DNA from 3 places in the Bradyrhizobium sp. 187 genome. Region 1 is predicted to be linked to each of the others. Evidence: predicted binding sites of a transcription regulator. Region 1 holds the regulator's gene; each other region holds the start of a gene.
What was found. The regulator PhoB, encoded in region 1, activates phosphate uptake and scavenging genes when phosphate is short. The targets are predictions, from matches to a motif close to TGTCATNNANCTGTCAT.

Region 1 (10,399 bases):
CAAATTCGGTGTCGTCCTGGCGAAGGCCAGGACGACGATGAAGACCTACTTCGCCGGCACGGCGGATACCGGCCCGGATTACTTCACCGCGTCGAAGCACCAGGCCAGAATGCCCTTTTGCGCGTGCAGGCGGTTTTCGGCCTCGTCGAACACGACGGATTGTGGACCGTCGATCACCTCGTCGGTGACCTCCTCGCCGCGATGGGCGGGCAGGCAGTGCATGAATAGCGCATCCGGCTTGGCAAGCGACATCAGCTGCGCATTGACCTGATAGGGCTTGAGCACGTTGTGGCGGTGCTTGCCTTCCTTGTCGCCCATCGACACCCAGGTGTCGGTCACGACACAATCGGCGCCGCGCACGGCGGCTTCGGCATCCGTGCCGAGCATGATCGGCGCGCCGGTCGCCTTGATGAAGTCGCGCATCGCCTTTTTCGGCGCGAGTTCCGGAGGCGTCGCGACATTGAGCTGGAACTTGAAGCGCTCGGCGGCGTGCGCCCAGGAGGCGAGCACGTTGTTGTCGTCGCCGGTCCAGGCCACGGTCTTGCCCTCGATCGGGCCGCGATGTTCCTCGTAGGTCATGAGGTCCGCCATCACCTGGCAGGGATGCGAGCGGCGCGTCAGGCCGTTGATGACGGGCACGGTGGCGTTCGCTGCAAGCTCCAGCAGGGCATCGTGATTGAGGATGCGGATCATGATGGCGTCGACATAGCGCGACAGCACGCGCGCGGTGTCGGCGATGGTCTCGCCGCGGCCGAGCTGCATTTCGGCGCCGGTGAGCATGATGGGCTCGCCGCCGAGCTGGCGCATGGCGACGTCGAAAGACACCCGCGTCCGCGTCGAGGGGCGCTCGAAGATCATCGCCAGGGTCTTGCCTTCGAGCGGCCTGACCGGCTGATGCGCCTTCTGCTTCGCCTTCATCGCGGAGGACGCAGCGAGCATGCGCTTGAGCTCCGACAGCGGCAGCTCGTTGATATCGAGGAAGTGCTTCGGTGTTTTATCGGGCGACTTGCTCATCAGCTTGCCGCCCGCTTGTTGCCGGACAACGCGGTGCAGGCGCGCTCGAGCCGCCCGACGCTGTCCTCGATCTCGGCTTCGGTGACGATCAAAGGCGGCAGGAAACGCACGACATTGTCGCCGGCACCGACGGTGAGCAGCTTTTGGTCGCGCAAGGCTGCAACGAGATCGCCGGAGGGCACCACGGCCTTGATGCCGATCAGGAGGCCCTCGCCGCGCACTTCGCTGACGACATCGCCGTGACGGTCGATCACGGAGGCGAGCTTCTGCTTGAGCAGCAGCGACATCCTCTGCACGTGGTCGAAGAAGCCGGGCTTGAGCATGACGTCGAGCACGGCGTTCGCAGCCGCGATCGCGAGCGGATTGCCCCCGAAGGTCGAGCCGTGCGAGCCCGGCGTCATGCCGGACGCCGCTTCGGCGGTCGCAAGGCAGGCGCCGATCGGGAAGCCGCCGCCGAGCGCCTTGGCCAGCGACATCACGTCGGGTTCGACGCCAAGGCGGCGGTACGCGAACAGATCGCCGGTGCGGCCCATGCCGGTCTGCACCTCGTCGAAGGCGAGCAACAGACCCTTCTCGTCGCAGAGCTGGCGCAACGCCCTCAGGAAGGCGGGCGTTGCCGAACGCACACCGCCCTCGCCCTGGATCGGCTCGATCAGGATGCCGGCGGTCTGCGGACCGATTGCCTTTTTCACGGCATCGAGATCGCCATGCGCAACCTGGTCGAAGCCCTCCATCGGAGGGCCGAAACCTTCGAGATATTTTGCCGATCCCGTTGCGGCCAGCGTCGCCAGCGTGCGGCCATGGAAGGCGCCTTCGAAGGTGATCATGCGATAGCGGTCGGGATGACCCTTTGCGGCGTGATAACGGCGCACGACCTTGATCACGCATTCCAGCGCTTCGGCGCCGGAATTGCAGAAGAACACGAAATCCGCGAAACTTTCATTGCACAGGCGCGCGGCGAGCTTTTCGCCGTCCGGGCTCTGGAACAGATTCGACATGTGCCAGAGCTTGGTGGCCTGCTCCTGCAACGCCGCGACCAGCGCCGGATGGGCATGGCCGAGCGCATTCACCGCCACCCCGGAGGTGAAATCGAGATAGCGCTCGCCATTGGTCGCGATCAGCCAGCAGCCTTCGCCACGCTCGAAACCAAGGTCGGACCTGGCGAAAACGGGGAGCAAATGCGGCGCTGCGCTGTTAGTCATGATGGTCACTTGAATGTTGCGGACGGAGTGAGCGTGCATTGCGCAACGCACCATCGACCGGCCCGGAAAACGAAACGTGCCGCCTCTTGAGGGCGGCACGTGCGACTATCTTAGGCCTGGTGAAACGGGTGTCAATGCCGCCCGGAAAGCCTCGCGAAACGCTGAATCCGTAGTCTTGCGGTGCCGATTTTGCGGGATTTGGCCACGGAACATGTGGAAGCGAGTCGGCGGACTCTTGCGCGGGAGTCACGCCATATTGTAGCGTTTGGATTGTCAGATACGACATCTCGTGCAGTGGTTCTGATCTTTAAGTCCTTATGTACCGGCGTAAACGTTCGGGCGTTCAAGACGCGCCCGGCGAGCCTTAAGGGATTCTGGCGGCACGGGTTTTTGAAGGCTTAGGCATTCGCTGCGAGGCCCCAGGATGGCTGGCGCGCAGCGAGGGAAAGGGTGCAATGACGGTTTTGACCTGGTCCGATGATCGCGTCGAGCAGCTGAAAAAGCTCTGGGAGGCCGGACTTTCGGCCAGCCAGATCGCGGCGGAGCTCGGCAATGTGACCCGCAATGCCGTGATCGGCAAAGTGCACAGGCTCGGCCTTTCGGGCCGCGCCAAGAGCCCATCATCGGCAGCGCCGCGGCCGCGCAAGGCGCGCCCCGCGCAGCACATGATGCGGGTGAGCCGCCCGATCTCGCGCGGCAACACCGCGCTGGCGCAGGCCTTCGAGGTCGAGGCTGAGCCGGATCCGGTCACCTACGACAACGTGGTGCCGATGAGCCAGCGGCTGTCGCTGCTGGAATTGAACGAGGCGACCTGCCACTGGCCGGTCGGCGATCCCTCGAGCCCGGACTTCTTCTTCTGCGGTGGAAGGGCGCTGTCCGGACTGCCCTATTGCGCCCAGCACTCGCGCGTTGCGTACCAGCCCGCGTCGGATCGGCGCCGCGCACCGGTAAAGCCGGGTCCCCGTTAGTCGTCACGCGAAGACAGTTCAACAATTTCAGTGTCGTCCCGGCCTAGTGCGCAATTGCGCACGGGGGGCCGGGACCCATACTCCGAGCACGCAATAATCGTGCGGAAGGGGTCACTCCGAGTCTTCGCCAAACCACGTTCGGTGGTTATGGGTCCCGGATCAGCGCTCGCTTCGCTCGCTTGTCCGGGACGACGGCTGAGAATGCAGGGACAGCTCGCCAACAAACAAGCCTGCAACCCTACACCTGCTCCGCCTTCGCGAAGCGATCATCCAGCGCGTAGCCGGCGCCGCGGACGGTGCGGATCGGGTCCTGCTCGCGGCCGAGATTGAGCAGCTTGCGCAGGCGGCCGATATGCACGTCGACGGTGCGCTCGTCGATATAGATGTCGCGGCCCCAGACGCTGTCGAGCAGCTGCTCGCGCGAGAACACCCGTCCCGGATGCTCCAGGAAGAACTCCAGCAGGCGATATTCGGTCGGACCGAGATCGATCGGCCGGCCCGAGCGCGCCACGCGGCGCTTGTCACGGTCGAGCTCGATGTCGCCAAAAGCAAGGACGGTGGCGAGGCGCTCCGGGCTCGCGCGCCGCAGCAGGCCTTTCACGCGCGCCAGCAGCTCCGGCACCGAGAACGGCTTGACGATGTAATCGTCGGCGCCGGTCGCAAGACCCCGCACCCGCTCGCTCTCCTCGCCGCGCGCGGTGAGCATGATGATCGGGAGCTGCTTGGTCTCGGGACGGGTGCGAAGCCGCCGGCACAATTCGATGCCTGACAGGCCCGGCAGCATCCAGTCGAGCACGATCAGATCGGGGATGTGCTCCTTGAGGCGGGTGTCGGCGTCGTCGCCGCGCATCACCGTCTCGACGTCATAGCCGTCGCCTTCGAGGTTGTAGCGGAGAAGCTCGGTCAGGGCTTCCTCGTCCTCAACCACCATAATGCGTGCGCCCATCGGGTCGTCGCTCCTTAAGTCTTCAGGTGTTCGGTACCGTGTTGGCAAAGGTCGTCATGTCGCCCTTCGGCCGCTTGTCGGTGATCGCCTGGCCCTCGATCATGTAGAACACGGTCTCGGCGATATTGGTGGCGTGGTCGCCGATCCGCTCGATGTTCTTGGCGCAGAACATCAGATGGATGCAGAACGAGATATTGCGCGGATCCTCCATCATGTAGGTGAGGAGTTCGCGGAACAGCGAGGTGCAGATGGCGTCGACTTCCTCGTCGCCCTTCCACACCGCCATCGCCGCCGGCAAATCATGCGCGGCATAGGCGTCCAGCACCGACTTGACCTGCTGCTGCACGAGGTCGGTCATGTGCTCGAGGCCGCGGAACAGCTTGAGCGGATGGAAGTCCGTCTCCAGCGCCGCGACGCGCTTGCCCATGTTCTTGGCGAGGTCGCCGATGCGCTCGAGATCGGTCGCGACGCGCATGGCGCCGACGATCTCGCGCAGATCGACCGCCATCGGCTGGCGGCGGGCGATGGTGAGCACCGCACGCTCCTCGATGCGCTTCTGCAGCGCGTCGAGCTCGGTGTCGATGGCGACGACGCGCTGGCCGAGCGGGACGTCGCGGCGGATCAGCGCGTCGACGGACTCGACGATCATGCGCTCGGCGATGCCGCCCATCTCGGCGACCAGGCGAGTGAGTTCCTGGAGGTCGGTGTCGAAAGCCTTTGCGGTATGTTCAGAACCCATGTCGCGTCTCCTAGCCGAACCGGCCGGTGATGTAATCCTGCGTGCGCCGATCTGACGGCGACGTGAAGATCTTGCTGGTGTCGTCGAACTCTATCAGCTCGCCGAGATACATGAAGGCGGTCTTGTCGGAGACGCGCGCCGCCTGTTGCATGTTGTGGGTGACGATAGCGATCGTGTAATCCTCGGACAGCTCCTGGATCAGCTCCTCGACCTTGGCGGTCGAGATCGGGTCGAGCGCCGAACAGGGTTCGTCGAACAGGATCACCTCGGGCCGCACCGCGACGGTGCGGGCGATGCAGAGGCGCTGCTGCTGGCCGCCGGAGAGCGACAGGCCGGAGGCGTTGAGCTTGTCCTTGACCTCGTTCCACAGCGCGCCGCCGCGCAGCGCCTTCTCGACGCGGCCGTCCATCTCGGACTTCGAGATCTTCTCATAGAGACGGATGCCGAACGCGATGTTCTCGTAGATCGTCATCGGGAACGGCGTCGGCTTCTGGAACACCATGCCGACGCGGGCGCGCAGCAAATTGAGGTCCAGCCTGGGGTCGAGAATGTTGGTCTGATCGAGCATGAGCTGACCGGTGGCGCGCTGGCCGGGATAGAGGTCGTACATCCGGTTGAAGATGCGCAGCAGGGTCGACTTGCCGCAGCCCGACGGACCGATGAACGCCGTAACGCGGTTGGCGCCGAGCGTCAGGTTGATGTTCTTCAGCGCATGGTGCTCGCCGTAATAGAAGTCCAGGTTACGCACGGTCACCTTGGGGGGCGCCTCGGGCAGCACCGCCGCGTGCGGCAGTCCACCGGACGCGCTCATCGACACGGAAAGATCACTCATTTTGCGGTCCTCTCGGCGCCAAGGATGCGCGCGAAAATATTAAGGGCAAGAACGGTCAGGGTGATGAGCAGCGCCCCGCTCCAGGCCAACTGCTTCCAATAGGCATAGGGGCTCTGCACGAAGTTGTTGATGGTCACAGGCAGGTTCGCCATCGTCTTGTTCAGGCCGAGGCTGAAGAACTGGTTCGATAGCGCGGTGAACAGCAGCGGCGCGGTTTCACCGGCGACGCGAGCGGTCGCGAGCAGCACGCCGGTGATGAGACCCGATCGGGCAGCACGATAAGCGATCCGCTTGATCACCAGCGAACGCGGCAGGCCGAGCGCCGAGGCCGCCTCGCGCAACGCGTTCGGCACCAGCAGCAGCATGTCCTCGGTCGTGCGCAGCACCACCGGGATCACGATGACCGCGAGGGCGAGCGAGCCTGCGATCGCCGAGAAGCCGCGCATCGGCACCACCACGGCGCCGTAGATGAACAGGCCGATGATGATCGAGGGCGCCGAGAGCAGGATGTCGTTGATGAAGCGGATCACCGAGGTCAGCCGGTCATTGCGGCCGTATTCGGCGAGATAGGTGCCGGCGAACATACCGAGCGGCGCGCCGATGCCGACGCCGATCACGGTCATGATCAGCGAGCCGACGATGGCGTTGAGCAGACCGCCCTCGTTCGATCCCGGTGGCGGCGTGTTCTCGGTGAACAGCTGGACATTGAGTCCCGCCAGCCCGTTGTAGAGCAGCGTGATCAGGATCAGCGCGAGCCAGGTGACGCCGAAGGCGGTTGCGGCGATGCAGAGCCCGCGGACGACGATGTCCTTGCGGCGTCGGCGTGAATAGATCGGATTCATGGCGCTAATTCCCCGCCTTCTTTTCCAGCCGCATCAGCATCAGCCGCGCCGCTGCGAGCACGAAGAAGGTCAGAACGAACAGCAGGAGGCCGAGCAGGATCAGGCCGGATTGGTGCAGGCCGTCGCTCTCGGCGAACTCGGATGCGATCGCCGCCGAGATCGTGGTGCCCGGCGCAAAGATCGATGACGAGATCCGGAACGAGTTGCCGATGATGAAGGTCACCGCCATGGTCTCGCCGAGCGCGCGGCCCAGCGCCAGCATGATGCCGCCGATGACGCCGACCCGGGTGTAGGGGATCACCACGCTGCGGACGACTTCCCATGTGGTGCAGCCGACGCCGTAGGCGGCTTCCTTCAGGACCGGAGGCACCGTCTTGAACACGTCGACCGAGATCGAGGTGATGAAGGGCAGCACCATGATGGCAAGGATCAGCGCGGCATTGAACAGGCTGAGATAGGACGGGGGACCTGCGAAGATCGCGCCCAGCACGGGAACGCCGTCGAAGATCTTGATCATGAAGGGCTGGAACGTGTTGGCCAGGAACGGACCCAACACGAAGAAGCCCCACATGCCGTAGATGATCGAGGGAATACCGGCGAGCAGCTCGATTGCCATGCCGATCGGGCGGCGCAGCCATTGCGGGCAGAGCTCGGTGAGGAAGATCGCAATGCCGAGACCCACGGGAATGGCGATCAGCATCGCGATGAAGGAGGTGACGAGCGTGCCGTACATCGGCCCGAGCGCGCCGAGCACCGGCGGATCTGCGGAGGGCGCCCAGCGCTGCGTCCACAGGAAGGAGACGCCGTATTCTTTCATCGCCGGGAAAGCGCCGACGATCAGCGAAATGATGATGCCGCCGAGGATCAGAAGCACCGAGATCGCGGAGAGCCGCGTAATCCAGTAGAAGGTAACGTCGCCGAGCTTGAACGCGCTCAAGGCCTTGGCGCGGTCATACGGTCCGGCGTCGTCGATTACATCGCTCTGAACGGCCATCTCTGCCACGCCGATCCCCTGTACCAAATAGTATACGTTTTTTGTTGGTCCGTGCCCCGGATGCAGCGCAGCGCATCCGGGGCACGAGCGTCGCGAACCTAGCTCTTGATGTCGGCAGCCCAGGTCTTCTCGATCAGCTGAACGACCGGATCCGGCATCGGGATGTAGTCGAGCTCTTCAGCCGCCTTGCCGCCGCTCTTGAAGGCCCAGCGGAAGAACTTGATGGCTTCCTGCGAGGCCGCCTTGTCGGTGGCGTCCTTGTGCATGAGGATGAAGGTCGCCGCCGTGATCGGCCAGGATTTCTCGCCGGGCTGGTCGGTCAGGATGACGTAGTAGCCGGGAGCCTTGGCCCAGTCGGCGTTGGAGGCGGCCGCCTGGAAGGCTTCGACGGTGGGCTGCACAGGCTTGCCGGCCTTGTTGATGAGACCGGTGTAGGTCAGCTTGTTCTGCTTGGCATAGGCGTACTCGACATAGCCAATCGAGTTCTTGGTCTGGCTGATGTTGCCGGACACGCCTTCATTGCCCTTGGCGCCGACGCCGACCGGCCACTCGACCGCGGTACCCTCACCGACCTTGCTCTTCCAATCCGCGCTGGCCTTGGCGAGGTAGTTGGTGAAGTTGAAGGTGGTGCCCGAACCGTCCGAACGGCGGACCACGGTGATGGCCTCCGAGGGCAGCTTCACGTTCGGGTTGAGCTTCTTGATCGCGGCGTCGTCCCATTTGGTGATCTTGCCGAGATAGATGCTGGCCAGCGTCTCGCCGTCGAACACCAGTTCACCGGGCTTCACGCCCTCGATGTTGACGACGGGCACGATGGCACCCATCACCATCGGCCACTGGACGAGGCCGTCCTTCTCGAGCTGCTCGGCCTTGAGCGGCGCATCGCTGGCGCCGAAGGTCACGGTCTTGGCCTGGATCTGCTTAATGCCGCCGCCGGAGCCGATCGACTGGTAGTTCAGACCGTTGCCGGTCTCCTTCTTGTAGGCGTCGGCCCATTTGGAATAGATCGGGAACGGGAACGTCGCGCCGGCTCCGGTGATGTCGGCAGCAAAGGCCGCCGTCGTCGATGCGGCGACAATGCCAGCAGCGACGAGTGTTTTGAGGAAATTCATGCTGGTCTCCATACAGGGGAGCGAAGCGCCATCCGCGCCCGATCGCGCTCCCCGTGCCGCCCCTTTAGGAGCGGACAGCTGAGCTTTTACGAAGGTTTGGTGACAGTCGGATGACAGTGTTAAGCAGCTGAAATCGCTGGAATTTAGCTCAGAGCCGCAGGCTTGCCCTGGGGAAAACAGGCGGTGAAAGTGGCGCCCTGTTTGGGCACGCTTTCGATCAAAAGCCGGCCGCGATGACGGTTAAGAATATGTTTCACCAGCGACAATCCCAGGCCGGTGCCGCCCTGCGAGCGGCTGTCGCCGACATCGACCCGGTAGAAGCGCTCGGTCAGCCGCGGCAGGTGCTCCGGCGCGATGCCGGGGCCGAAATCCCGGACCAGCACCCGGATTTCCTGAGTTCCATCAGGGGCCGCGCCTGATATCAGCGACACGATAATGCGTCCACCGGAGGCGCCGTATTTGAGCGCGTTCTCGATCAAATTCTCGAACAGGCGGAGCAACTCCTCGCGGTCCCCCGCGATCAGCACCGGGGTCTCGGGCAGCTGGGTCTCGACCTCGACCTGGCGTTCCCGCGCCAGCGGCTCGAGCCCATCGGCGACCTGCAAGATGATCGGCAGCAGGTCGACCAGGGTGTCGGGCCGCACATGGGCCGACAGCTCCACCCGCGACAGCGACAAGAGATCGTCGATCAGGCGCGCCATCCGGGTGGCTTGGTTGTGCATGATGCCGAGGAAGCGCTCGCGCGCCTTGGGATCGTCCTTGGCCTGGCCCTGGAGCGTGTCGATGAAGCCGGACAGCGCGGCCAGCGGCGTGCGCAGCTCGTGGCTGGCATTGGCGACGAAATCGGCCCGCATTTCCTCGACCCGGCGCAGCGGCGTCTGGTCGTGAAAGGTCATCAGCATGCATTTGTCGGCGCCGCCAAAGGTGGTCGGCACCGGCACCGGCGTGATGGTCAGCTCCATCCAGCGATCGACCGGGACATGGTCGAGATAGGTCGCGCGCCGCGGCTCGGTGGTCGCGATCGACTCGCGCAGCGCCGTGATGATCTCGGGCGAGCGCAGCGCGAACTGGGCGAGCTCATTCCGGCGCAGTGCCGGCGCGAGCTGGGCGGCTGCGGCGTTGAGATGGATGACGCGGCCGGCGCGGTCGAGCAGCACCGCGGGATCGGGCATGCCGGCGACCACTGCGGCGACCGCCGCGCTCTCGACCGGGTTGACGCGGCGGGTCTCTTCGCGCGAGGCGGCGGTATCGTGCAGGCGCCACGGGATCAGCGCTGCGGCCGCGATGCAGAGGAACACCGCAATCGCATGCAGCGCCGATAATTCCCCCAGCGAGACCACCACGGATAGGGCGAGCGCGGCGGCGATCAGGATGACGGTCGAGTGCCGCAGCCGGTCGGACCAGGGCGGGGAGGAGGGAGAAGTTGGGGCGTCGATCGCCATCGGGGTGGGCTTCTCCAAAAGGCCTTGCGCCGGTCAGGCGCCGCTGTCGCTGCGCTTTCTCACGTAAGCGGCTTCAGGCGCGGGGCCGGGGTCGAGCTTGAGCGCAGCCTGCTGCAGGCGCTTCGATCGTGCGCCGATGATAACTTCGCGAAACGTCAGCAAGATTACAGATATGACAAAAGGGGACAGATAATAGAGGACGCGGAACAGCAGCATCCCGCCCAGCAGCTCCTCGCGGTCCATCTGCCAGAGCCCGACCAGCATCGCCGCGTCGAACACGCCAAGGCCTCCGGGCGAATGGCTGGCAA
Region 2 (10,399 bases), 1.0 Mb from region 1:
CGCTTGGTCTGTTCGTCGAGATAAGCGAAATTGTAGGCGGGCGCGTTCATTCCGCGGCCTCCTTCATGGCATCGGGCGCATTGGCCTCAGTGAATTCCTTCCGCAGCTTGCGCAACAGGCCGAGCTCAGACTGGAAGTCGACATAATGCGGTAGCTTCAGATGCTCGACGAAGCCGGTAGCCTGGACGTTGTCCGAATGCGACATCACGAATTCTTCGTCTTGCGCGGGGGCGAGTGCCTCTTCGCCGAGCTCGCGCGCACGCAACGCGCGGTCGACCAGCGCCATCGACATCGTCTTGCGCTCGCTCTGGCCGAAGGCGAGGCCATAGCCGCGGGTGAAGCACGGCGCCTCCGTCGCGGAGCCCTTGAACTGATTGACCATCTGACACTCGGTGAGCTCGATCGAGCCGAGCGGCACGGCGAAGCCGACGTCTTCCGCGGAGAATTCAACCTCGACCTCACCGAAGCGAATCTCGCCGGCGACGGGATGGTTGCGGCCGTAGCCGCGCTGGGTGGAATAGCCCATCGCCAGCAGAAAACCTTCGTCGCCACGCGCGAGATTTTGCAGGCGCAGGTCACGATCGGCGGGAAAATTGAGCGGCTCGCGAGTGAGATCGCCGACGCTGGCGCCGTCCTCAGCCTGAGGCGAGGATTCGATCAGCCCGTCGCGGCCGAGGATGTCGGTCACCCGCGGGGTTGGCGCAGACGATGCTTCGGCCGTCGCCGGTGTCTCCGGCACAAAGCCCTCGGCGAGCGAGGGATCGAGCAGGCGGTGGGTATAGTCGAAGGTCGGGCCGAGGATCTGGCCGCCGGGAATGTCCTTGAAGGTCGAGGACACCCGCCGCCGTATCCGCATCGCGCCGGTCTCGACCGGCTCGCTGGCGCCGAAGCGGGGCAGCGTCGCGCGGAAGGCGCGGACCAGGAAGATCGCCTCGATCAGATCGCCGCGCGCCTGCTTGATGGCGAGCGCCGCGAGCTCGCGGTCATAGAGCGAGCCTTCGCTCATGACGCGGTCCACGGCGAGACCAAGCTGCTCGGAGATCTGGTCGAGCGAGATTTCCGGAACGCTTTGGTCGCCACGCCGCGCACTGGCGAGCAGGCGATGGGCGTTCTCGATGGCGCGTTCGCCGCCTTTGACTGCGACATACATGCTTAGCTTCCCCTGCTCACGATACGCGTGGTGCGCGGGATCGCAACCATGGCGTCATCGGCGACCAGCACCACATCGATACCGCGCGGAAACAGCGCCTCGTTAATACGAAGTCGCTCGAACACGTCGAACGGCTTGATCGACGCCTGGAGCGTGGCGACGCCGTCGATGCCGGGCCCGCGCAGCTCGAAGCTGCGTCCCGAATCGAGACTCTCGACCTGCAGGATCAACGTGGTCGACCGATCCGGATATTCGCTGGTGCCGAGCGCGAAGCGCTCCAGCGAAGGCAGCGCCCCGCCGTCGCTGATCAGCGCGAAGCTGGCGATGGAAGAATCCTGCACCACCGGCGCACCAGTATGGAATTTCAGCCATTTCACGACGTCGGAAGTCTCATGCATGCGCGCATCGAGCCAGAGCGGCGTGTCGTGATCGAACAGCGTCAGCGCGATCGCGGCCGTCCCGCGCATCATCACACGAGGCGCTCCTGATGTCGGCACGATGCGCTGCACCGATCCCGGCCGCGCCATCGCGTCCATGACCGAGCGAAAGGTCGATTGCGCCGACAAGACCTTATCGGCGAACCCCGGCGGCAGTTCCGCAATCGTGGTCATGATCTCACCCCTCACCGCGCACCATGGTGTAGAAATCAACCTTCGTCGCGGCGGTCTGGGCCGCCACCTGCTTGCGCCTGACCATCAGCTGCTCACGCAACGGCGCGATAATGTCCCGCTCCACCGCGGCGCCGAAATCGCTGGACTGCACCAGGGCATCGCACAGCGCGATCAGCCGCGCCTTCTCGCCGTCGCGACCGAGCGTGTAGCCGAAACCGACCTCGCCGCTCGCAAGCCGCACCGCGGCGCGCGACACCGTGGCTTCACCGAGGTTGAACGGCGCACCATCGCCGCCGACCCGGCCGCGCAGCATGACGAGGCCGTTTTCCGGCGCGCGCAGATCCTGATGCGCCGGCAAAGCGAGAGCTTGGAGGCGAGCGGCGATCTCGTCCGCCTCCGCGTGCGCCAGCACGGCCATTGCGGCCTTGCGCTGGGCTTGCTGATTATTGTGCTGGGTCACCGCATCCACCGACTTCTCTGCAGAACTTGCCGAATCCAAGTTGTCTATGATACTAGACAACTTGATAGCGGAGCGCCATGACTGTTTCGTGACAAAGGCGCGATTTCTGGAGTAGCTTCCCGGCCACATGAGCATGCAGGACACAGCCTCCTCCGGCGTCGCGTTGTGGCGTCTCGTTGCCGACGGCATCGAGCGCGGCATCGCCGACGGCCGCTTTGCGGCGGGCGACAAGCTGCCGGGCGAGGTGGAGATCGCCGAAACCTATCGCGTCAACCGCCACACCGTGCGACGCGCGCTGGCCGCGCTTGCCGAGCGCGGCATCGTGCGGGCAGAACGCGGCAGCGGAACCTATGTCGAGGCGCAGAAGCTCGCTTATCCACTGCGCTCGCGGACCCGTTTCTCCGAGATCGTCGGCGCGGACGGCCGCGAACCGCATGGCCGGCTGATCGAGGCGTCCGCTGACGTTGCGACCCGCGAACTCGCGCGGGAGCTTGGCCTCAAGACCGGCGCACCGCTGGTCCGGATCGAGGCGATGCGCCTCGCCGACCGCACGCCGATCTGTGTCTCCACGACGTGGCTGTCGGCGCAGCTATTCCCGGCTGCGGGCGACGTGTTTGCCGCGACCCGCTCGATGACGAAATTGCTCGAGCATTACGGCGTCCGGGACTATCGCCGCGGCGCGACCCGGATCACCGCCGGTATCGTCGACGCAACCGACGCCGCACGGCTCGATCTGGCGCTGGGACGGCCGATCCTGGTGGTCGACGCCACCGATCACGATCTCGACGGCAAGCCGCTGGTGACCAAGCATTCGCGCTTTGCCGCGGAGCGGGTGGAATTTCTGGTGGAGAACGGGTGAACTGGCTGCCCTCTGCCCCTCTCCCCTTGCGGGAGAGGGTGGCTCGCCGCGCTAGCGGCGAGACGGGTGAGGGGTTGCCTCCGCGCACTGATCTGAATTGAGGATGCAGACCCCTCATCCGGCGCTTCGCGCCACCTTCTCCCACAAGGGGAGAAGGAAGAAGGTTACGCCACCGCCCGCCGCCCGATAATCGCAAAACGCAATTTGCCCGAAACGAAATCGATCGCAGCGACTGCGACCAGGATCATCAGGATCAGGAACGACACCTTCTGCCATTCCAGCACGCGGATCTGCTCAGCGAGCTGGAGGCCGATGCCGCCGGCGCCGACGATGCCGATGATGGTGGCCGAGCGCGTATTCGACTCGATGAAATAGAGCACCTGCCCGGCAATCACGGGCAGGACCTGCGGCAGCAGGCCGAAGCGAATCTCGTGCAGCGCGCTGCCGCCGGAGGCGCGGATGCCCTCGACCTGCTTCTGATCGGCGCCCTCGATCGCCTCCGAGAACAGTTTTCCGAAGGCGCCGAAATCCGACACGGCGATGGCGAGCACGCCGGCAAACGGGCCGAGCCCGACCACGTTGATCCACACCAGCGCCCAGATCAACGTGTCGACGCCGCGAATCAAATCCAGGAAACGTCGGACCGGAAAGCGCAGCAGCTTTGATGGCACGACATTACGCGCCGCAAGAAGACTGACCGGCAGTGCGAACAGCGCGGCGAGCGTTGTGCCGAGCAGCGCGATCGACAGCGTCTCGCCCAGCGCCTTCAGATAGACCGGCAGCGACGAGCCGGGATCCGGCGGGATCATCATCAGGCTGATCCAGCCGAGCTGGTTGAGGCCCGCGACGAACCGCGACGGCGAGAAGTCGAGATCGACGAGGCCGTAAATCAGAACCGCGAGCGCCGCGACGATCATCGCCGGCATCGGGAGCCGCGCCGAAGCCGGCCGGTCGAACACATCAGGGTAGCGCGCGCGAAGCGCTGATGTGTCAATGTCCTGCGGCCCCGTCACGTCCGCGCCTCCTTGCCGAACAGGCGGCCGCGCAGCCAGCCGGTGCTGATGTCGATAATGAAAACCGTGACGATGATGGTGAGCAGGATGGCGCTGACGTCCGAGTAGTAGAACTTGCGGATGGCGACGACGAGCTCCTGGCCGATGCCGCCGGCACCGACGAAGCCCATCACGGAGGCCTCGCGGACGTTGATCTCGAAACGCAGCAGCGCGTAGCTGGCATAGCCCGCCGTGACCTGCGGCAGGATGGCGAAGCGCATGCAGGACAGCCAGCTCGCGCCGGTCGAGCGGACGCCTTCGACCGGTTTCATGTCGGCGTTCTCGACGATCTCCGAGAACAGCTTTCCAAGCGCGCCGGTGGAGTGAATCGCGATCGCCAGCACGCCCGCCATCGGCCCCAGCCCGAAGGCGATCACGAACATCAGGGCAAACACGATGCCGGGGACCGTGCGGGCGAATTCGAGCAGGCGCCGCACGACGAAGCGCAACCACGGCGCGGGCGAGGTGTTTTCAGCCGCAAAGAAGTTCAGGCAAAACGCAAAAGTCGCGCCGATCAGCGTGCCGACATAGGAGATCAGCAAAGTCTCGCCCAGCATCCTCAGCCATTTGCGCCAGCCCCACAGCCACTCGCCGACATCGGTCCAGACCCGCTGGCCGGTGTCGAGTGTGAGGATGCGGTCGAAATAGCTGATGAAGTTGCCAAAGTGGGCGAACAGCGTGCGCAGATTCACTTCAGCGCCGATCGCGGCCAGACACAGTGCTGCGGCGAAGATCACGGCTCCAGACAGGATTCGGAGCCGCTTGCGCGCCACCGCCTGGCGATAGGCGGCGTTGAGCACGGCGAGCTGTTGCTCGGGGAGGATCGAAACCGCGACGGTCATCTTGGCCAGGAAAATGGTCAATCAAAGAGAAAGAGCCGGGTCCATCGACCCGGCTCCAGTGGCATCGTCCCGAAACTCAGGACGCCTTCTTCTTACGCAGCGCATCGACGAACTTGATCAGCTCGATCGTGCCATCCCAATCCTTGGTGGTCGCGGGATGAAAACCCTTCTTCTGGCCGTCCTGGAGGCGATCGAACGCAGCCTTGTCCTTGGCCGGCGCGTCGAAGAACGCCTTGGCGATGGCGGCCTTGGCCTCTTCCGGCAGCTCAGAATTGTAGGCATAGGGGCCGTTGATGATCGGCGCCGACTTGTGGATGATGCGGAAATCATCCTTCTTCATCGCCGAGCCATCGGCATTCTTCAGCATGCCCTTGGTCAGCATCTGCGCTAATGTCGAGTCGTTGTCGCTGGTCCACTGGTTGGCCGCGACGTCGACCGTGCCCTGCGCCAGCGCCAGGATCGCGTTCTCGTGGCTTCCGGTGAAGACGACCTTGCTGAAATAGGTGTCGGCGTCCGCGATGCCCATCTTGTCGAGCTCGAAGCGCGGCACGTTGTTGCCGGAGGTCGAGTTCGGGTCGACCAGGCCGAGGTTCTTGCCCTTGAGCTGGTCGATGCTCTTGTAGGCGCTGCTCGCCTTGACGAAGAACACCGAGTAATAACCGGTGGAGCCGTCGGAGTTGATGTCGTTGGCGAAGGCGTCGGTCTTGACGCCGGTCAGGCGGGCGCGGGCGAACGAGGCCGAGCCGTAGCTCGCGATGTGAATGTTGCCGGCACGCTGGCCTTCGATTACGGCAGCGTAGTCGTTGGCGATGCGCAGCGTAACTTTCACGCCCAATTCCCTGGAGAGATAGCTCATGAACGGCGCCCAGCGCTCGGTCACGCCCGAGGCGTTTTCCGCCGGAATGACCGCGAAGGTCAGCTCGGGATATTTGGCTTTCCAGTCTTCGGCGGAGGCCGAAGTCGTCAACGCGAGCGCGGCGGCGCCGGCGAGAATCAATCTGCGAGTAATCATGATAGCCTCTTCATTGGTTGAGGTTCGGTTGACGCAAAATTGGTAAGTCCTGATGCGGCGCAGCTCAGGCGGCGGCCGCCGTTCCAAGCGCCGGAATGCCCTGTCGCACCGGTGCAGGCGTGCCGCCCATGACTTCGGCGGCTTCGAGATCGTAGAGCTCGCGCGCCACGTGGTCGGTCAACTCGGCCGGCGCGCCGTCGAACACCACGCGGCCCTGCGCCATGCCAATCAGGCGGTCGCAATAGCTGCGCGCCAGGTCGAGCGAATGCAGATTGCAGAGCACCGTGATGCCGAAGTGCTTGTTGATGCGCAGCAGCGCATCCATGACGATCTTGGTGTTGCGCGGATCGAGCGAGGCGATCGGCTCGTCGGCGAGGATGATGTCGGGCTGCTGCACCAGCGCGCGGGCAATCGCGACGCGCTGCTGCTGGCCGCCGGAGAGCTGATCGGCGCGCTGGGCCGCGAGCGGGGCAATGTCGAACTGTTCGAGCGCGGACATCGCCAGCGCCCTGTCCTGCTCGGGCCAGGTCTGCGACAGCGAGCGCCAGGCCGGCATCGTCGCAAGCCGTCCCATCAGGACGTTGGTGAGCACATCGAGCCGGCCCACCAGATTGAACTGCTGAAAGATCATCGCCGAGCGCGCCCGCCACTGCCGCAGCTCCTTGCCGCGCAGCGCCGTGACGTCGAGGCCGTCGAACAGGATGCGGCCCTGTGCAGGGGTCGCGAGACGGTTGATGGTCCGCAGCAGGGTCGACTTGCCGGCGCCGGAGCGTCCGATCACGCCGACGAAGCCGCCGGGAGAGACTTGAAACGAGGCGTCGTCCACCGCGGCTTTCACGCCGAAGCGACACGTCAGACCTTCAACCACCAGCATGCAGGGCTCCAGAGTAGCTGGGACCCACCGCTAACGCCGGCGCTTGACACTTGTGTGACACGGACGTTGCGGTGCGGCGATCCTACACACCTCATCTCCTGTTCATCCCCTGTCATGGCGTCGTCATGACATTGTCATCAAGCCGCTCGAAGAGAAACGCCCGCCCTCTCGTTCGGATTCAACATGGCCGCCAAAGCTCTTTCGGTCCAGCCGACTGTCGATCCCTCCGCGAAGCTGCACGACGCCAGGCTTGGGGCCTACACCGAGGTCGGCGCGCGCACGATGCTGCACGAAGTGACGATGGGCGATTACTCCTATGTCGTGAACGACGCCCAGATCACCTACACCACCATCGGAAAATTCTGCTCGATCGCGGCGATGACGCGGATCAATCCGGGCAATCACCCGATGCACCGCGCCACGCAGGCGCATTTCACCTATCGTTCGAGCGCCTATTTCGAAGGCGAGAGCGACGACACCGAGTTCTTCGACTGGCGGCGCCAGCATCACGTCCATATCGGCCATGACGTCTGGATCGGCCATGGCGCGATCGTGCTGCCGGGCCGCAACGTCGGCACCGGCGCGGTGATCGCGGCCGGCGCCATCGTCACCAAGGACGTGCCGGCCTACACCATCGTTGCCGGCAATCCGGCGCGCATCGTTCGCCGGCGGTTCTCGGAAGAGGTTGCGGGGCGGCTTGCGAGGCTCGCTTGGTGGGACTGGGATCACGACAAGTTGCGTGAAGCCCTGCCCAATTTCCGCAAGCTCGGGATTGAGGATTTCCTCACGGCATACGAAGCAGGGGCACCCTCTTCTGCCAGCAAACGAAGCGCGGTCGCGTGACAGACATATTCCTCGAGGGCGGGCGGGCCCTGATCGGCTCCGAGTTCGCCGAAACGTCGCTTCTCGTGTCCGGAACGGACATCGCAGAGATCAATGCCTCGCGCAGCCGGGCGCGGCTGGCGATCAAGGCGCGCGATCTGCTGGTCCTGCCGGGCATCGTCGATCTGCATGGCGATGCCTTCGAGCGACAGATGATGCCGCGCGCCGGGGTCGATTTCCCGATCGACGTCGCGCTCGCCGACAGCGACCGCCAGGCGATCAGCAACGGCATCACCACGGTTTTTCACGCCACGACCTGTTCGTGGGAGCCGGGCCTGCGCAGCGCCGGCAATGCGCGCAGCCTGATGGAGGCGATCGAACGGCAGCGCCCGCAATTCGCCGCCGACACCCGCTTTCACCTGCGCCACGAGACCTACAATCTCGACGCCGAAACCGAGATCAGCCAATGGCTCACTGAGGGCCGCGTCGACCTGTTCGCCTTCAACGACCACATGGACGGCACGGTTGGGGACATGGCCAAGCCGCGCAAGCGCAATCGCATGGTGGAGCGCACCGGCCTGTCGAGCGAGGAATTCGACCGGCTGGTCGGACACATAATGTCCCGCGCCGCGGATGTGCCGGCTTCCGTGTCACGGCTGGCCGCGACGGCCCGCGCCGCCGACGTGCGGATGCTCTCGCACGATGATGCGACGCCGGCGATGCGCGAAGGCTTTCGCGCCATGGGCGTGGCGATTGCGGAGTTTCCGATCAACGAGGAGACAGCGCGGGCGGCAGCAAGCCACGGTGACGCCATCGTCTACGGCGCGCCGAACGTCGTGCGCGGAGGCAGCCACACGGGCTGGACCAGGGCATCCGACATGATCGCCAAAGGGCTCTGCTCGGTTCTGGCCTCGGACTACAACTATCCCGCGCAGCTGCTCGCTGCGTTCCGGCTCGCCGCCGATGGCGTGCTGCCGCTGACCGAGGCCTGGAATCTGGTCTCCGCCGCGCCCGCGCGCGCGACCGGTCTTGCAGATCGCGGCGTGCTCGCGGAAGGCCGGCGCGCGGACATTCTGCTGGTCGACGACAGCATGCCGCTGCGGCCGCGGCTGATCGCCGTGATATCAGGCGGCAAGCTCGTGCATCTCACCGAGGCGACGCGGTTGCTTGGCATGCCAGCTACCCCGCGCCAAGCTGTCGCCGCGGCATAAACCCGCTATGCTCGGACGATGACGAGTTTCCCCCGCTACGCGATCTATTTTGCCGCAGGCAGCGACAGCGCGCTCACCCGCTTCGGCGCGGAGTTGCTCGGCTACGATGCCTATACCGGCAACGAGCTGCCGTTTCCCGCCGACGCATCGCGTCTCGCGCCGGACTGGCGTGATGTTACCGCCGATCCCCGCAAATACGGCTTTCACGCCACGCTGAAGGCGCCGATGGCGCTGGCGTCCGACAGGCGCGAGGTCGAGCTTGTTGCGGCCTGCGCGACATTCGCCGGCAGGGCACGCGCAATTCCGGTGATCCGCCCGGTCGTCGATTCCATCAGCGGCTTCATCGCCGTCATTCCCGGGGAGCCGGTCGGCGAACTCCAGCAGCTCGCCGCCGATTGCGCGCGCGACTTCGACTCCTTCCGCGCGCCGCTGAGCGCGGAAGACCGTGCGCGGCGCAAGCCGGAGAAGCTGAGCGAACGGCAGCGCCACTATCTCGACCGCTGGGGCTATCCTTACGTGATGGAGGAATTCCGTTTCCACATGACGTTGACGGGCCGGCTCGACGTGGAGCGGCGCGGGCCGATTCTGGAAATGCTGCAGGGAAGGTTTGCTGCGCTCGGCCTCAAGACGCTTGCGATCGATCGCGTCGCGCTGTTCAAACAGGACCACGCCAAGGCTCGCTTCCGCATCATCGGCGAGTGGGCTTTGACCCAGTAAGCGTCAGTGCCAGCTCGCGAGATTGAAGCCGAAGGCCACAACGCCAACCAGAATGAGGCTGGTGGCCCAGATTAGATCCAGATTGAACCAGCTTCGCGAGACGAACCTCAATCCCAGATGGCGGTAGACCAGCCACGCCAGACATCCGCCGGCGCTGACCATGGCAGCGACGTGCACCAAAGACACCAGAACCGCCATCCCGAGACTCGCCTTCATCAGCGCGCCGGCGGCCTCATGGCCGGCATCGAGTTCGAAGGCCTGGCAGAGCCCGAGATAGATCGGCACGAGCATCAAGGCGGCGCCGTGAGCAATGGCAACGGCAAATGACCAGAGCGCCAATTGCGTCGGCGGAATTCGTGCCAGCGCGCGCGGATGGCGCCGCTCGACCAGCCGATAGACGCCGAAGCCGATGACGAAAAGGCTCGCGCCGAGCTGGATCGAACGCTGCCACTCGGCCAGCACGAGCAGGAACGCGAATGGCAGCAGCACGAGAAGCGTTGCCAGGAGATGTCCGGCGGCCAGAGCCCACAACGCACGAAAGAGCGCGCGCGGGCTCTTGTCCATGAGCCCGGCCGAAACGGCGAGCGGCCAGCCCATTCCCGGATTGACCCCGTGATAGAGACCGCTCGCAACAAGAGCGAGCCACAGCCAGCCGAGGCTCGCGTGTGCCCAATCTAGGCCGACGGGTAGCAAAAGGAGTCCGTCGAACAATCGCCGCCCTCCAGCCTGATCTGGTGCGCACGATATCCGTCGGGGAAGCTCACGAAGTAGTTCTTGTCGAGCTCGAGG
Region 3 (10,399 bases), 660 kb from region 1:
TCGGCGAGCCTCGCCTTCAACGCGCTGACGGCGGCGAAGGAGCAGGCCGTCGACCTGCTCCTGATCGACACCGCCGGGCGGCTTCAGAACAAGGCCGAGCTGATGAACGAGCTCGAAAAGGTCGTGCGCGTCATCCGCAAGGTGGACGCGACTGCACCGCATGCGGTGCTGCTTGTGCTGGACGCCACTGTCGGCCAGAACGCGCTGTCGCAGGTCGAGGCCTTCCATCGCACCGCAGGGGTCACCGGTCTCGTGATGACGAAGCTCGACGGCACCGCCCGCGGCGGCATTCTGGTGGCGCTCGCGGAGAAATTCAAACTGCCGGTGCATTTCATCGGCGTCGGCGAAGGCGTCGACGATCTCGCGCCGTTCACCGCGCGTGATTTCGCCCGCGCCATTGCCGGAATCGAAAGCTGAAGAATGGACAAGACCCAGCCGCATCCGCTGTTCAAGCTTGCGACCGAGCTCGGCCCGCTGCTCGTGTTCTTCTTCGTCAATGCGAAGTTCAATCTGTTCGCAGCGACCGGCGCCTTCATGGTCGCGATCGTCGCGGCGATGATCGCCTCCTATGTGGTGACGCGCCACATTCCGATCATGGCGATCGTGACGGGCGTCATCGTGCTGGTGTTCGGCACGCTGACCTTGGTGCTCCACGACGAGACCTTCATCAAGCTCAAGCCGACCATCATCTACGCTTTGTTCGCCGCGATCCTCGGCGGCGGCCTGTTGTTCGGCCGCTCCTTCATCGCCGTCATGTTCGACCAGATGTTCAATTTGACGCCGCAGGGCTGGCGCATCCTGACGCTGCGCTGGGCGCTGTTCTTCGCCGGCATGGCGGTGTTGAACGAGATCGTCTGGCGCACCCAGAGCACCGACTTCTGGGTCAACTTCAAGGTGTTCGGCGTCACGCCGATCACCATGATCTTCGCCATCGCCCAGATGCCGCTGACCAAGCGCTATCACCTCGAGCCGGCGTCGCTGGAAGCGAGCGAGGCCGAGGCGGGCGATGTGAGGAAGGGTTGAGCTCTCAACTCATCATTGCCGGTTGCGGCCACACACTCAACTGTCATCGCCGGGGCGATCCAGTATTCCAGAGACGGTTGTGAGATACGGAGAGGCCGCGGCGTACTGGATGCCCCGGTCAAGCCGGGGCATGACAGCGGTGTTTGGGGTTGGGTCCTTCGCTCACACTGACGACAGAGCTAGCTCCCCGCCGCCTTCAACGCGTTCTCCATCTGCGGCAACAGCACCGTCCGCAAATTCTCCGGCGTGATCGGTCCCACCAGCTTGTAGACGATGGTGCCTTCGCGACCGACGACAAAGGTCTCCGGCACGCCATAGACACCCCATTCGATCGAGGCGCGGCCGTTGGCATCGACGCCGACGTGGCCGAACGGGTTGCCGTAGCGCCCCAGGAAGCGCCGCGCATTGTCGGCGGCATCCTTGTAGTTGATACCGACGAGCTGGAAGCGCTTGTCTTTTGCCAATTCGGTCAGCAGCGGCGCCTCGTCGTGGCACGGCACGCACCAGGACGCCCAGACATTGACGAGGCTGACCTTGCCCTTGAACGCGGCGGGATCGAGGCCGGGGATCTGCACATTGTCAGCCTGCAATCCCTCGAGCGGCGGCAGCGTGGTTTGCGGCGCGGGGCGTCCGATCAGCGCAGACGGAATTCGCGAGGGATCGCCGCTGCCGAGCCGGAACCAGAACAGCAGCGCCAAGCCGATGAAGGCGATCAGCGGCAGCGCCATCAGGAAGGTGCGGCGCTGCGGCGGAGCGGACGTCGATTGCTCGCTCATGATTGATCTCTCATGCTCGATCTCTCATGGCCGATCCGTCGCGCTACGGCCGGAGCGGCGGGTCACGCCGCTGCGCTCGAGCTCGCGCAGGCGCTGTGTCTGGCTACGATGATCGAGCACGATCCAGCCGATCAGGATCACGACCACAAGGGCGGCCGCGGCATAGGATGTCACGATGAAAGACGCATAGGGACCGAGCGACATGATCATGCAGCCCCAGCTTCTTTTGACGTGCTGCCTTCACGCGAGCCGGTGCCGACTTCTGCAAACGCCACACGGCTCGCCTGCATCATCTGCAGGGACCGCACGCGCCGTCGCAAAATCTCGTTGCGCATCGCAGCCAGATGCAGCGTGACGAACAGCAGGGTAAACGCGACCGCCATCACCAGCAACGGAATCAGGAATGATCTGTCGAGCGACGAGCCGCCCATCCGCATCACCGAGGCCGGCTGGTGCAGCGTGTTCCACCAGTCGACCGAGAACTTGATGATGGGCAGGTTGATGGCGCCGACTAGGGTCAGCACGGCGGCGGCGCGCGCCGCGCGGGAGGGCTCGTCGACCGCGCGCCACAGCGCCATCAGGCCGAGATACATCAGGAACAGGATCAGCACCGAGGTCAGCCGCGCGTCCCATTCCCAATAGGTGCCCCACATCGGCCGGCCCCACAGCGAGCCCGTGAGCAGCGCAAGGAAGGTGAAGCTGGCGCCGATCGGGGCGGCCGCTTTGGCGGCGACGTCGGCAAGCGGATGCCGCCACACCAGCGTGCCGAGCGAGGCAATGCTCATCACGCCCCATACGAACATCGACAGCCAGGCATTAGGCACGTGGATGAACATGATCTTTACCGTCGCGCCCTGCTGATAGTCGTCGGGTGCGGTGGCAGACTGATAGAGCCCGATCGCGAGCAGGATGATGGTCGCGGCCGCAAGCCATGGCAGCAGCCGCGCCGTCAGCGCGAGGAACCGTGTGGGGTTGGCGAGGTCGATCAGCGTCATGGTATCCTGATAATCACCGGTAAGCGCTCACGCAATCAGCACGAAAGTCCGCAGCGAAAGTTGATCGGGGTCAAGGTCAGTCCAGCCCATCTCAATCCAGCCCATGCTTCAGGCTCGCCGCAGCCGCGAAGGGGCCGATCACGAGACTGACCAGCGACAGCGCGCACAGGATCGAGAACGGCGCGCCGAACGTCATGGGTCCGACGATCGCCGCCTGCGAGGCTGCGACGCCGAAGATCAGCACCGGTATCGACAGCGGCAGCACCAGGACAGCTATCAGCAAGCCGCCACGATGCAGCGTCACCGCCAGCGCCGCACCGACCATCCCGGTAAATGTCAGCGCCGGGGTGCCGGCGAGCAGTGTCAGCGCCACAGCACCGGTTGCGACCATGTCGAGGTTGAGCAGCAGGCCGAGCACGGGGGTTGCGACGATCAGCGGCAGGCCGGCGGCCAGCCAATGCGCCAGCGCTTTCGACGCGCAGGCGAGTTCCAGCGGGGTCCGGCTCATCGTGATCAGGTCGAGCGAGCCGTCCTCGTGGTCGGCCATGAACAGCCGGTCCAGGGTCAGCAGGCTCGCCAGCAGCGCCCCCAGCCACAGGATGGCGGGTCCGAGCCGCGACAGCAGTGCCAGGTCCGGCCCCACAGCAAACGGCATCAGCACCACCACCGTCAGAAAGAACAGCACGCCAATCAACGCCCCGCCCCCGACGCGGAGCGCGATCCGGATATCCCGGCGGATGAGGGCAGACAGGGCGGTCATGCCACTGCTCCCAGAGGTGAGGAGGCAGCGTCGGCCGGTTGCGCCGGGCGAGCTGCGCTCCCTCCCCCCTTGTGGGGGAGGGCGGGGGAGGGGGGTAGCCCCGAGGAAGATGGTTCTTGGGTGCGGGCTGCTAGCAACGGAGCGCCCGCCTGCCGAACGCGAGAACCGAGAGAGTGCGCCGTGTGGCACCCCCCTCCCTGACCCTCCCCCACAAGGGGGGAGGGAACGGAGAGGGCGGAGTTCGGCCGCTTGGAAACCTGAGGGTCGACCCGAATCACGCCGCACCCCCGATCCGCAGCTCCCGCGAATCGATCCCGAGCGGGGCATGGGTGGCGGCGACGATCAGGCCGCCGCGCGCCAAGTGCCCGCGCATCAATCCGGAAAACATGTCCTGTCCCGCGACATCGAGCGCCGTGGTCGGCTCGTCCAACAGCCAGACGGGGCGGCGGACGGTGAGCAGGCGGGCCAGCGACAGCCGGCGGCGCTGGCCGGCGGACAGGAAGGCGGCGGGCAGATCGGCGGCATGGTCGAGCCCGACGGTGGCGAGTCCCTTGCCGGTGTCGAAACGCTCGCCGCCGAGAAAATCGGCCCAGAACGTCAGATTCTCCGCCACGCTCAGGGCTGGCTTCAGGGCGTCGCGATGACCCAGATAGTGGCATTGCTCCGGCAACGTCAGCTCGGCGTCACCCCCGTCCAGCGCGATCGTGCCGCTCGCCGGAATGAGCAGGCCCGCGATCAGCCTCAGCAGCGAGGTCTTGCCCGATCCGTTGCGGCCGACGACCGCCACGGCTTCGCCGGAGCCGGCCTCGAAATCGAGCGCGGAAAACACCTCGCGCCCGCCCCGCACGCAACTGACCCCGCGTCCGGAAAGCTGCATCTTGCCTCGTATCGATCCGCTCAAAGCCAGGCCTCAGGAAAACTTGGGGTAGCGTATGGGAATTTTTGGCTCGCGGATTGCCGCGGCACGATTGTGGCTGTGGCGGCGCGGTTAGAAAGCTTCTATAAGCCCGGAACTACTTGATGCGGCAACTCAACCTGCCCCTGCAAGTGACTCAGCCTGCCTACGCTGACGGTGTTAAAATACCCTGCCGGGTATAACTGACAATTGGGATTTCCTACATGACCTCGCTCGACAGCTTCAAATGCAAAAAGACCCTCAAGGTCGGCGCCAAGACCTATGTCTATTACAGCCTGCCCACGGCCGGGAAGAATGGTCTGAAGGGAATTTCGAAACTCCCCTACTCGATGAAGGTTTTGCTCGAGAACCTGCTCCGCAACGAGGACGGCCGCTCGGTCAAGAAGGAAGACATCGTCGCGGTGTCGAAGTGGCTGCGCAAGAAGTCGCTGGAGCATGAGATCGCCTTCCGCCCGGCGCGCGTGCTGATGCAGGACTTCACCGGCGTGCCCGCCGTGGTCGATCTCGCCGCGATGCGCAACGCGATGCAGAAGCTCGGGGGCGACGCCGAGAAGATCAATCCGCTGGTGCCGGTCGATCTCGTCATCGACCACTCCGTGATCGTGAACTTCTTCGGGGACAACAAGGCCTTCGGCAAGAACGTCACCGAGGAATACAAGCAGAACCAGGAGCGCTACGAGTTCCTGAAATGGGGCCAGAAGGCGTTCTCGAACTTCTCCGTCGTGCCGCCCGGCACCGGCATCTGCCACCAGGTCAATCTCGAATATCTCTCCCAGACGGTGTGGACCAAGAAGGAGAAGATGACGGTCGGCAAGAAGACCGGCACCTTCGAGGTCGCGTATCCCGACTCGCTGGTTGGCACCGATTCCCACACCACCATGGTCAACGGCCTTGCCGTGCTCGGCTGGGGTGTCGGCGGCATCGAGGCGGAAGCCTGCATGCTCGGCCAGCCGCTGTCGATGCTGCTGCCCAACGTCGTCGGCTTCAAGCTGAAGGGCGCGATGAAGGAAGGCGTCACCGCGACCGACCTGGTGCTGACGGTGACGCAGATGCTGCGCAAGCTCGGCGTCGTCGGCAAGTTCGTGGAGTTCTTCGGCCCCGGCCTCGACCATCTCTCGGTCGCAGACAAGGCAACCATCGCCAACATGGCGCCCGAATATGGCGCGACCTGCGGCTTCTTCCCGGTCGATGCCGCCGCACTGGATTATCTCAAGACCTCCGGCCGCGCCTCGGCGCGCGTCGCGCTGGTGCAGGCCTATGCGAAGGCGCAAGGGCTGTTCCGTACCGCCAAGTCGCCCGATCCGGTGTTCACGGAAACGCTGACGCTCGACCTCGGTGATGTCGTGCCCTCGATGGCCGGCCCGAAGCGCCCCGAAGGCCGCATTGCGCTGCCGTCCGTGGCCGAGGGCTTTTCGCTCGCGCTCGCCAGCGAATACAAGAAGGCCGAGGAGCCGGGGAAGCGCTTCGCCGTCGACGGCAAGAACTTCGACATCGGCCATGGCGACGTCGTGATCGCCGCGATCACCTCCTGCACCAACACCTCGAACCCGAGCGTGCTGATCGGCGCCGGTCTTCTGGCGCGCAACGCCGCCGCGAAGGGCCTCAAGGCAAAGCCGTGGGTGAAGACCTCGCTCGCCCCGGGCAGCCAGGTGGTGGCGGCCTATCTTGCCGATTCCGGTCTCCAGGCCGATCTCGACAAGGTCGGCTTCAACCTGGTCGGTTTCGGCTGCACCACCTGCATCGGTAATTCAGGTCCGCTGCCCGAGGAGATCTCGAAGTCGATCAACGACAACGGCATCGTCGCGGCTGCGGTGCTCTCCGGCAATCGCAACTTCGAAGGCCGCGTCTCACCGGACGTGCAGGCGAACTATCTGGCTTCGCCGCCGCTCGTGGTCGCCCACGCGCTCGCGGGCACCGTCACCAAGAACCTCGCCGTCGAGCCGCTCGGTGAAGGCAAGGACGGCAAGCCGGTCTACCTCAAGGACATCTGGCCGACGACCAAGGAGATCAACGCCTTCATGAAGAAGTTCGTGACCGCGTCGATCTTCAAGAAGAAGTATGCCGACGTGTTCAAGGGCGACACCAACTGGCGCAAGATCAAGACGGTCGAGAGCGAAACCTATCGCTGGAACATGAGTTCGACCTATGTGCAGAACCCGCCCTATTTCGAAGGCATGAAGAAGGAGCCGGAGCCGGTCACCGACATCGTCGAGGCCCGCATCCTCGCCATGTTCGGCGACAAGATCACCACCGACCACATCTCGCCGGCCGGTTCGATCAAGCTCACCTCGCCCGCCGGCAAATATCTCAGCGAGCACCAGGTGCGTCCGGCCGACTTCAACCAGTACGGCACGCGGCGCGGCAACCACGAAGTCATGATGCGCGGCACCTTCGCCAATATCCGCATCAAGAACTTCATGCTGAAGGGCGCCGACGGCAATATTCCGGAAGGCGGTCTCACCAAGCACTGGCCCGACGGCGAGCAGATGTCGATCTACGACGCCGCGATGAAGTACCAGCAGGAGCAGGTGCCGCTGGTGGTGTTCGCCGGCGCCGAATACGGCAACGGCTCCTCGCGCGACTGGGCCGCGAAGGGCACCCGTCTGCTCGGCGTGCGCGCCGTGATCTGCCAGAGCTTCGAGCGCATCCACCGCTCCAATTTGGTCGGTATGGGCGTGCTGCCGCTGACCTTCGAGGACGGCACCTCCTGGTCGTCGCTCGGTCTGAAGGGCGACGAGAAGGTCACGCTGCGCGGCCTCGTTGGCGACCTCAAGCCGCGCCAGAAGCTGACCGCGGAGATCGTCTCCGGCGACGGTTCGCTGCAGCGCGTTTCGCTGCTCTGCCGCATCGATACGCTGGACGAACTCGAATACTACCGCAACGGCGGCATCCTGCACTACGTGCTACGCAAGCTCGCGGCGTAAGCGCGGATTTGTGAACGGTGGCTCACTGCGAAGTGAGTAGTAGGTTACACGAAGGCGGCCTATCACAAGGCCGCCTTCACGCGTTTGCGGCAGGCTTCAGATGGGCCCGCCCGGCACAGAACCTCCCCTTGTACGGTTCTTGGACGGACAACAAATGTGTGAGGCCCGTAAGATTACGGTGACCATCCGGCGGTAAGATTTCCCTCTCACGAGCAATGGTGTGCGGCGTTCGACATGACAACAATGACGGCTTCTCATCTGGTTTCACGCTGGTCCGGTGCCCTCTGGTCGGGAGCTCTTGGTCTCTGTGCAATCGTCGCCGTCATCCGCCCTGCCGAGGCTGATCCCCGCGCCGTTGTCGAGTTGTTTACCTCGCAGGGCTGCTCCTCCTGCCCGCCGGCCGACAAGATCATCGGCGACCTCGCCCGCGATCCCTCGATCATCGCGCTGAGCATGCCGATCGACTATTGGGACTATCTCGGCTGGAAGGACACATTGGCCGATTCGCGCTTCTCTGCACGGCAGCGTGCGTATTCGCGCATGCGCGGCGACCGCGAAGTCTACACGCCGCAGGTCGTGGTCAACGGCTCCACGCATGTCGTCGGCAGCGACCGCACCGGCATCGAAAGCGCCATCGGCAAAACCGAGACGGGCACTGGTGTGATGAGCGTGCCGGTGACGATGTCGCTCGCGGGCAAGCAGATCAACGTCTCGGTGGCCGCGAGCAAGGAGCCGACGGCGTCCCACGGCGAGGTCTGGATCTGCTCGATTGCGAGGTCGGTGCCGATCGCGATCAGTCGCGGCGAAAATCGCGGACAGCAAGTGATCTATCACAACGTGGTGCGCAACCTGCTGAAGGTCGGCGACTGGACCGGCCGCCCGGAAAGCTGGACGGTGCCGATCGAGAACCTCACGCGTGACGGCGTCGACGGTGCCGTGGTCTATGTCCAGGACGGCAGCCGGGAGAGACCGGGCCCGATGCTGGGCGCGGCGTACACGTCGCTGCACTGACGCGCACTTCGAATCGTCCGACTCAAGCACACTCTCAATCCTCATGGTGAGGAGGCGCGTCAGCGCCGTCTCGAACCATGCAGGCCCTGCTGAGGCAGCTCGGCCTCGATCCTTCGAGACGCCGCTTCGCGGCTCCTCAGGATGAGGGGAAAGGGTTTTTGCTGAGATGCTGAGATATCCGTCGAGGCAGAAACATCCCGACCCAAACAATTCGACTCAAACAAAAAAGGACCAACTCGCGTTGGCCCTCCTTGTCGTGCGAACAGACCCGATCCTGACGGCCCCGGGGGGCTGGGGGCTGAGGAATCCGGAACCGAAAGGACCGGGTCAACGCACATAGGTCTTTTCGCAACGCAGGGCGGCAGTCGCTTGGCGGAAAAGCGGCGACACTATGATTCCTGCTAACGATCCCGTGACGGTTTGCCGCGACAGAGTTCCACCGCTGCGTGTGGGCGGATTGGCTCCGATTCCAAGGTCCTTCCAAGGGCCCTTGCGGTGGGGAACAGTTGGCGCAATCATGCAACCGTCATGATCCGCGGTCGAGGGACGGTCTTCGCGGACGCGGTCATGCTGATGCGACAGGAGGCGGCCTATGAGTCTGTCGGAGGATACCGATCCGAGCGAACAGCGTGCGGCGGCGCGCCCCGCCGCTTCGAATGCGCAACTGAGCCGCGTGACGTTCAACCGGCTCGAGCTGCACCGTATTCTCAATCTCTACGGCCGGATGGTTGCCGAAGGCGAGTGGCGCGACTATGCCATCGACTTCCTCAGGGATCGCGCTGTGTTCTCGGTCTTTCGCCGCGCCTCGGAAGTGCCGATCTATCGTATCGAGAAGGATCCGCGCCTCGCGCGCAAGCAGGGCATGTACAGCGTGATCTCGGCGACGGGCTTGATCCTGCGCCGCGGCCACGAACTGGAGCGCGTGCTCCTGGTGATCGATCGCAAATTGGCGGTGGTGTAGCAGGGATCCAGTAGCCCGGATGAGCGTAGCGACATCCGGGTCTTTGCTTGCAGCGTTCCCGGGTATCGCTTCGCTCACCCGGGCTACGGGCCTTACTTCCCCGGCACGCTCTTGGCGCCCTCGCCGAGGCTCCGCTGCATCATTACCGTGTCCAGCCAGCGGCCGAATTTCAGCCCGACGCTGGGATGCGTGCCGATCATTTTGAAGCCGGCCCTGGTGTGCACGCCGATCGAGCCGGCATTGGTGGAATCCCCAATTACCGCGATCATCTGACGGAAGCCGCGTGCCTCGCATTCGACGATCAGCCGCTCCAGCAGGAGCGCCCCGATGCCGCGGCGGTGGAAGGATGGATCGAGATAGATCGAGTTCTCGACCGTGAAGCGGTAGGCCGGGCGGGGCCGGTAGGCACCGGCATAGGCGTAGCCGGCGACGCGCCCGTCGAGGATGGCGACGAAATAGGGGTAGCCGCCGTCGATCAGCGTGCGGTAGCGGCGCGTCATCTCGGCAAGGTCGGGCGGCTCCAGCTCGAACGTCGCGGTGCCCTCGCGGACAGCCTGCCGATAGATGGCCGTGATGGCGGGGAGGTCGGCCTCGGTGGTGGGCCTGATATCGGGTGCGGACATGCCGCAAGATTAGAGCCTTCCCGGGGCGGCTGGAAGAGGCAACCGTGCTTCCTCATACTCCGTCCTTGCGAGGAGCCCTTGCGACGAAGCAATCCAGAAATGCACCAGCGGAGGGACTCTGGATTGCTTCGCTGCGCTCGCAATGACGGTGGGTGTTGAGAGGCTCGCCCCAAACAAAAACCCCGGCCTCTCGGCCGGGGGTTGCTGGCGTCCACTCTGGGCTGGCGCTTAGTCGCGCTGGCCGAGGAGCTGCAGGAGCAGCGTGAACAAGTTGATGAAGTTCAGGTACAGCGACAGCGCGCCGGTGATGGCCGCACGCTCTGCGATGTCACCGCCGGCCGAAGCGTAACCGTAGATGTAGTCGTTCTTCAGCCGCTGGGTATCCCAGGCGGTGAGGCCCGCGAACACCA

Region 2: phnC (phosphonate ABC transporter ATP-binding protein) is a predicted target of PhoB. The motif match lies at 6,982-6,998, and genes of this name have one in related genera.
Region 3: IVB19_RS00820 (DUF2794 domain-containing protein) is a predicted target of PhoB. The motif match lies at 8,919-8,935, and genes of this name have one in related genera.

Annotation. Positions count from the first base shown of each region.
Region 1 is NZ_CP064693.1:7,233,425-7,243,823, forward strand. Features, by position in the region: gene argF (ornithine carbamoyltransferase) at 79-1,014, opposite strand; gene IVB19_RS34855 (aspartate aminotransferase family protein) at 1,014-2,216, opposite strand; gene IVB19_RS34860 (GcrA family cell cycle regulator) at 2,672-3,184, shown strand; gene phoB (phosphate regulon transcriptional regulator PhoB) at 3,423-4,130, opposite strand; gene phoU (phosphate signaling complex protein PhoU) at 4,153-4,869, opposite strand; gene pstB (phosphate ABC transporter ATP-binding protein PstB) at 4,880-5,701, opposite strand; gene pstA (phosphate ABC transporter permease PstA) at 5,698-6,543, opposite strand; gene pstC (phosphate ABC transporter permease subunit PstC) at 6,548-7,537, opposite strand; gene pstS (phosphate ABC transporter substrate-binding protein PstS) at 7,636-8,649, opposite strand; gene IVB19_RS34895 (ATP-binding protein) at 8,793-10,091, opposite strand; gene IVB19_RS34900 (putative bifunctional lysylphosphatidylglycerol flippase/synthetase) at 10,125-10,399, opposite strand, start outside.
Region 2 is NZ_CP064693.1:533,579-543,977, reverse strand. Features, by position in the region: gene IVB19_RS02605 (alpha-D-ribose 1-methylphosphonate 5-phosphate C-P-lyase PhnJ) at 1-50, opposite strand, end outside; gene IVB19_RS02600 (carbon-phosphorus lyase complex subunit) at 47-1,150, opposite strand; gene phnH (phosphonate C-P lyase system protein PhnH) at 1,153-1,761, opposite strand; gene phnG (phosphonate C-P lyase system protein PhnG) at 1,766-2,230, opposite strand; gene phnF (phosphonate metabolism transcriptional regulator PhnF) at 2,349-3,080, shown strand; gene phnE (phosphonate ABC transporter, permease protein PhnE) at 3,245-4,093, opposite strand; gene phnE (phosphonate ABC transporter, permease protein PhnE) at 4,090-4,974, opposite strand; gene phnD (phosphonate ABC transporter substrate-binding protein) at 5,051-5,986, opposite strand; gene phnC (phosphonate ABC transporter ATP-binding protein) at 6,051-6,860, opposite strand; gene IVB19_RS02560 (LbetaH domain-containing protein) at 7,044-7,703, shown strand; gene IVB19_RS02555 (alpha-D-ribose 1-methylphosphonate 5-triphosphate diphosphatase) at 7,700-8,893, shown strand; gene IVB19_RS02550 (DUF1045 domain-containing protein) at 8,912-9,610, shown strand; gene IVB19_RS02545 (hypothetical protein) at 9,614-10,207, opposite strand; gene IVB19_RS02540 (selenium-binding protein SBP56-related protein) at 10,285-10,399, opposite strand, start outside.
Region 3 is NZ_CP064693.1:155,988-166,386, forward strand. Features, by position in the region: gene ftsY (signal recognition particle-docking protein FtsY) at 1-417, shown strand, start outside; gene IVB19_RS00780 (septation protein A) at 421-1,023, shown strand; gene IVB19_RS00785 (DsbE family thiol:disulfide interchange protein) at 1,203-1,799, opposite strand; gene ccmD (heme exporter protein CcmD) at 1,824-2,009, opposite strand; gene IVB19_RS00795 (heme ABC transporter permease) at 2,006-2,794, opposite strand; gene ccmB (heme exporter protein CcmB) at 2,886-3,554, opposite strand; gene ccmA (heme ABC exporter ATP-binding protein CcmA) at 3,829-4,431, opposite strand; gene acnA (aconitate hydratase AcnA) at 4,674-7,394, shown strand; gene IVB19_RS00815 (DUF1223 domain-containing protein) at 7,629-8,405, shown strand; gene IVB19_RS00820 (DUF2794 domain-containing protein) at 8,998-9,366, shown strand; gene IVB19_RS00825 (GNAT family N-acetyltransferase) at 9,459-9,989, opposite strand; gene IVB19_RS00830 (Bax inhibitor-1/YccA family protein) at 10,218-10,399, opposite strand, start outside.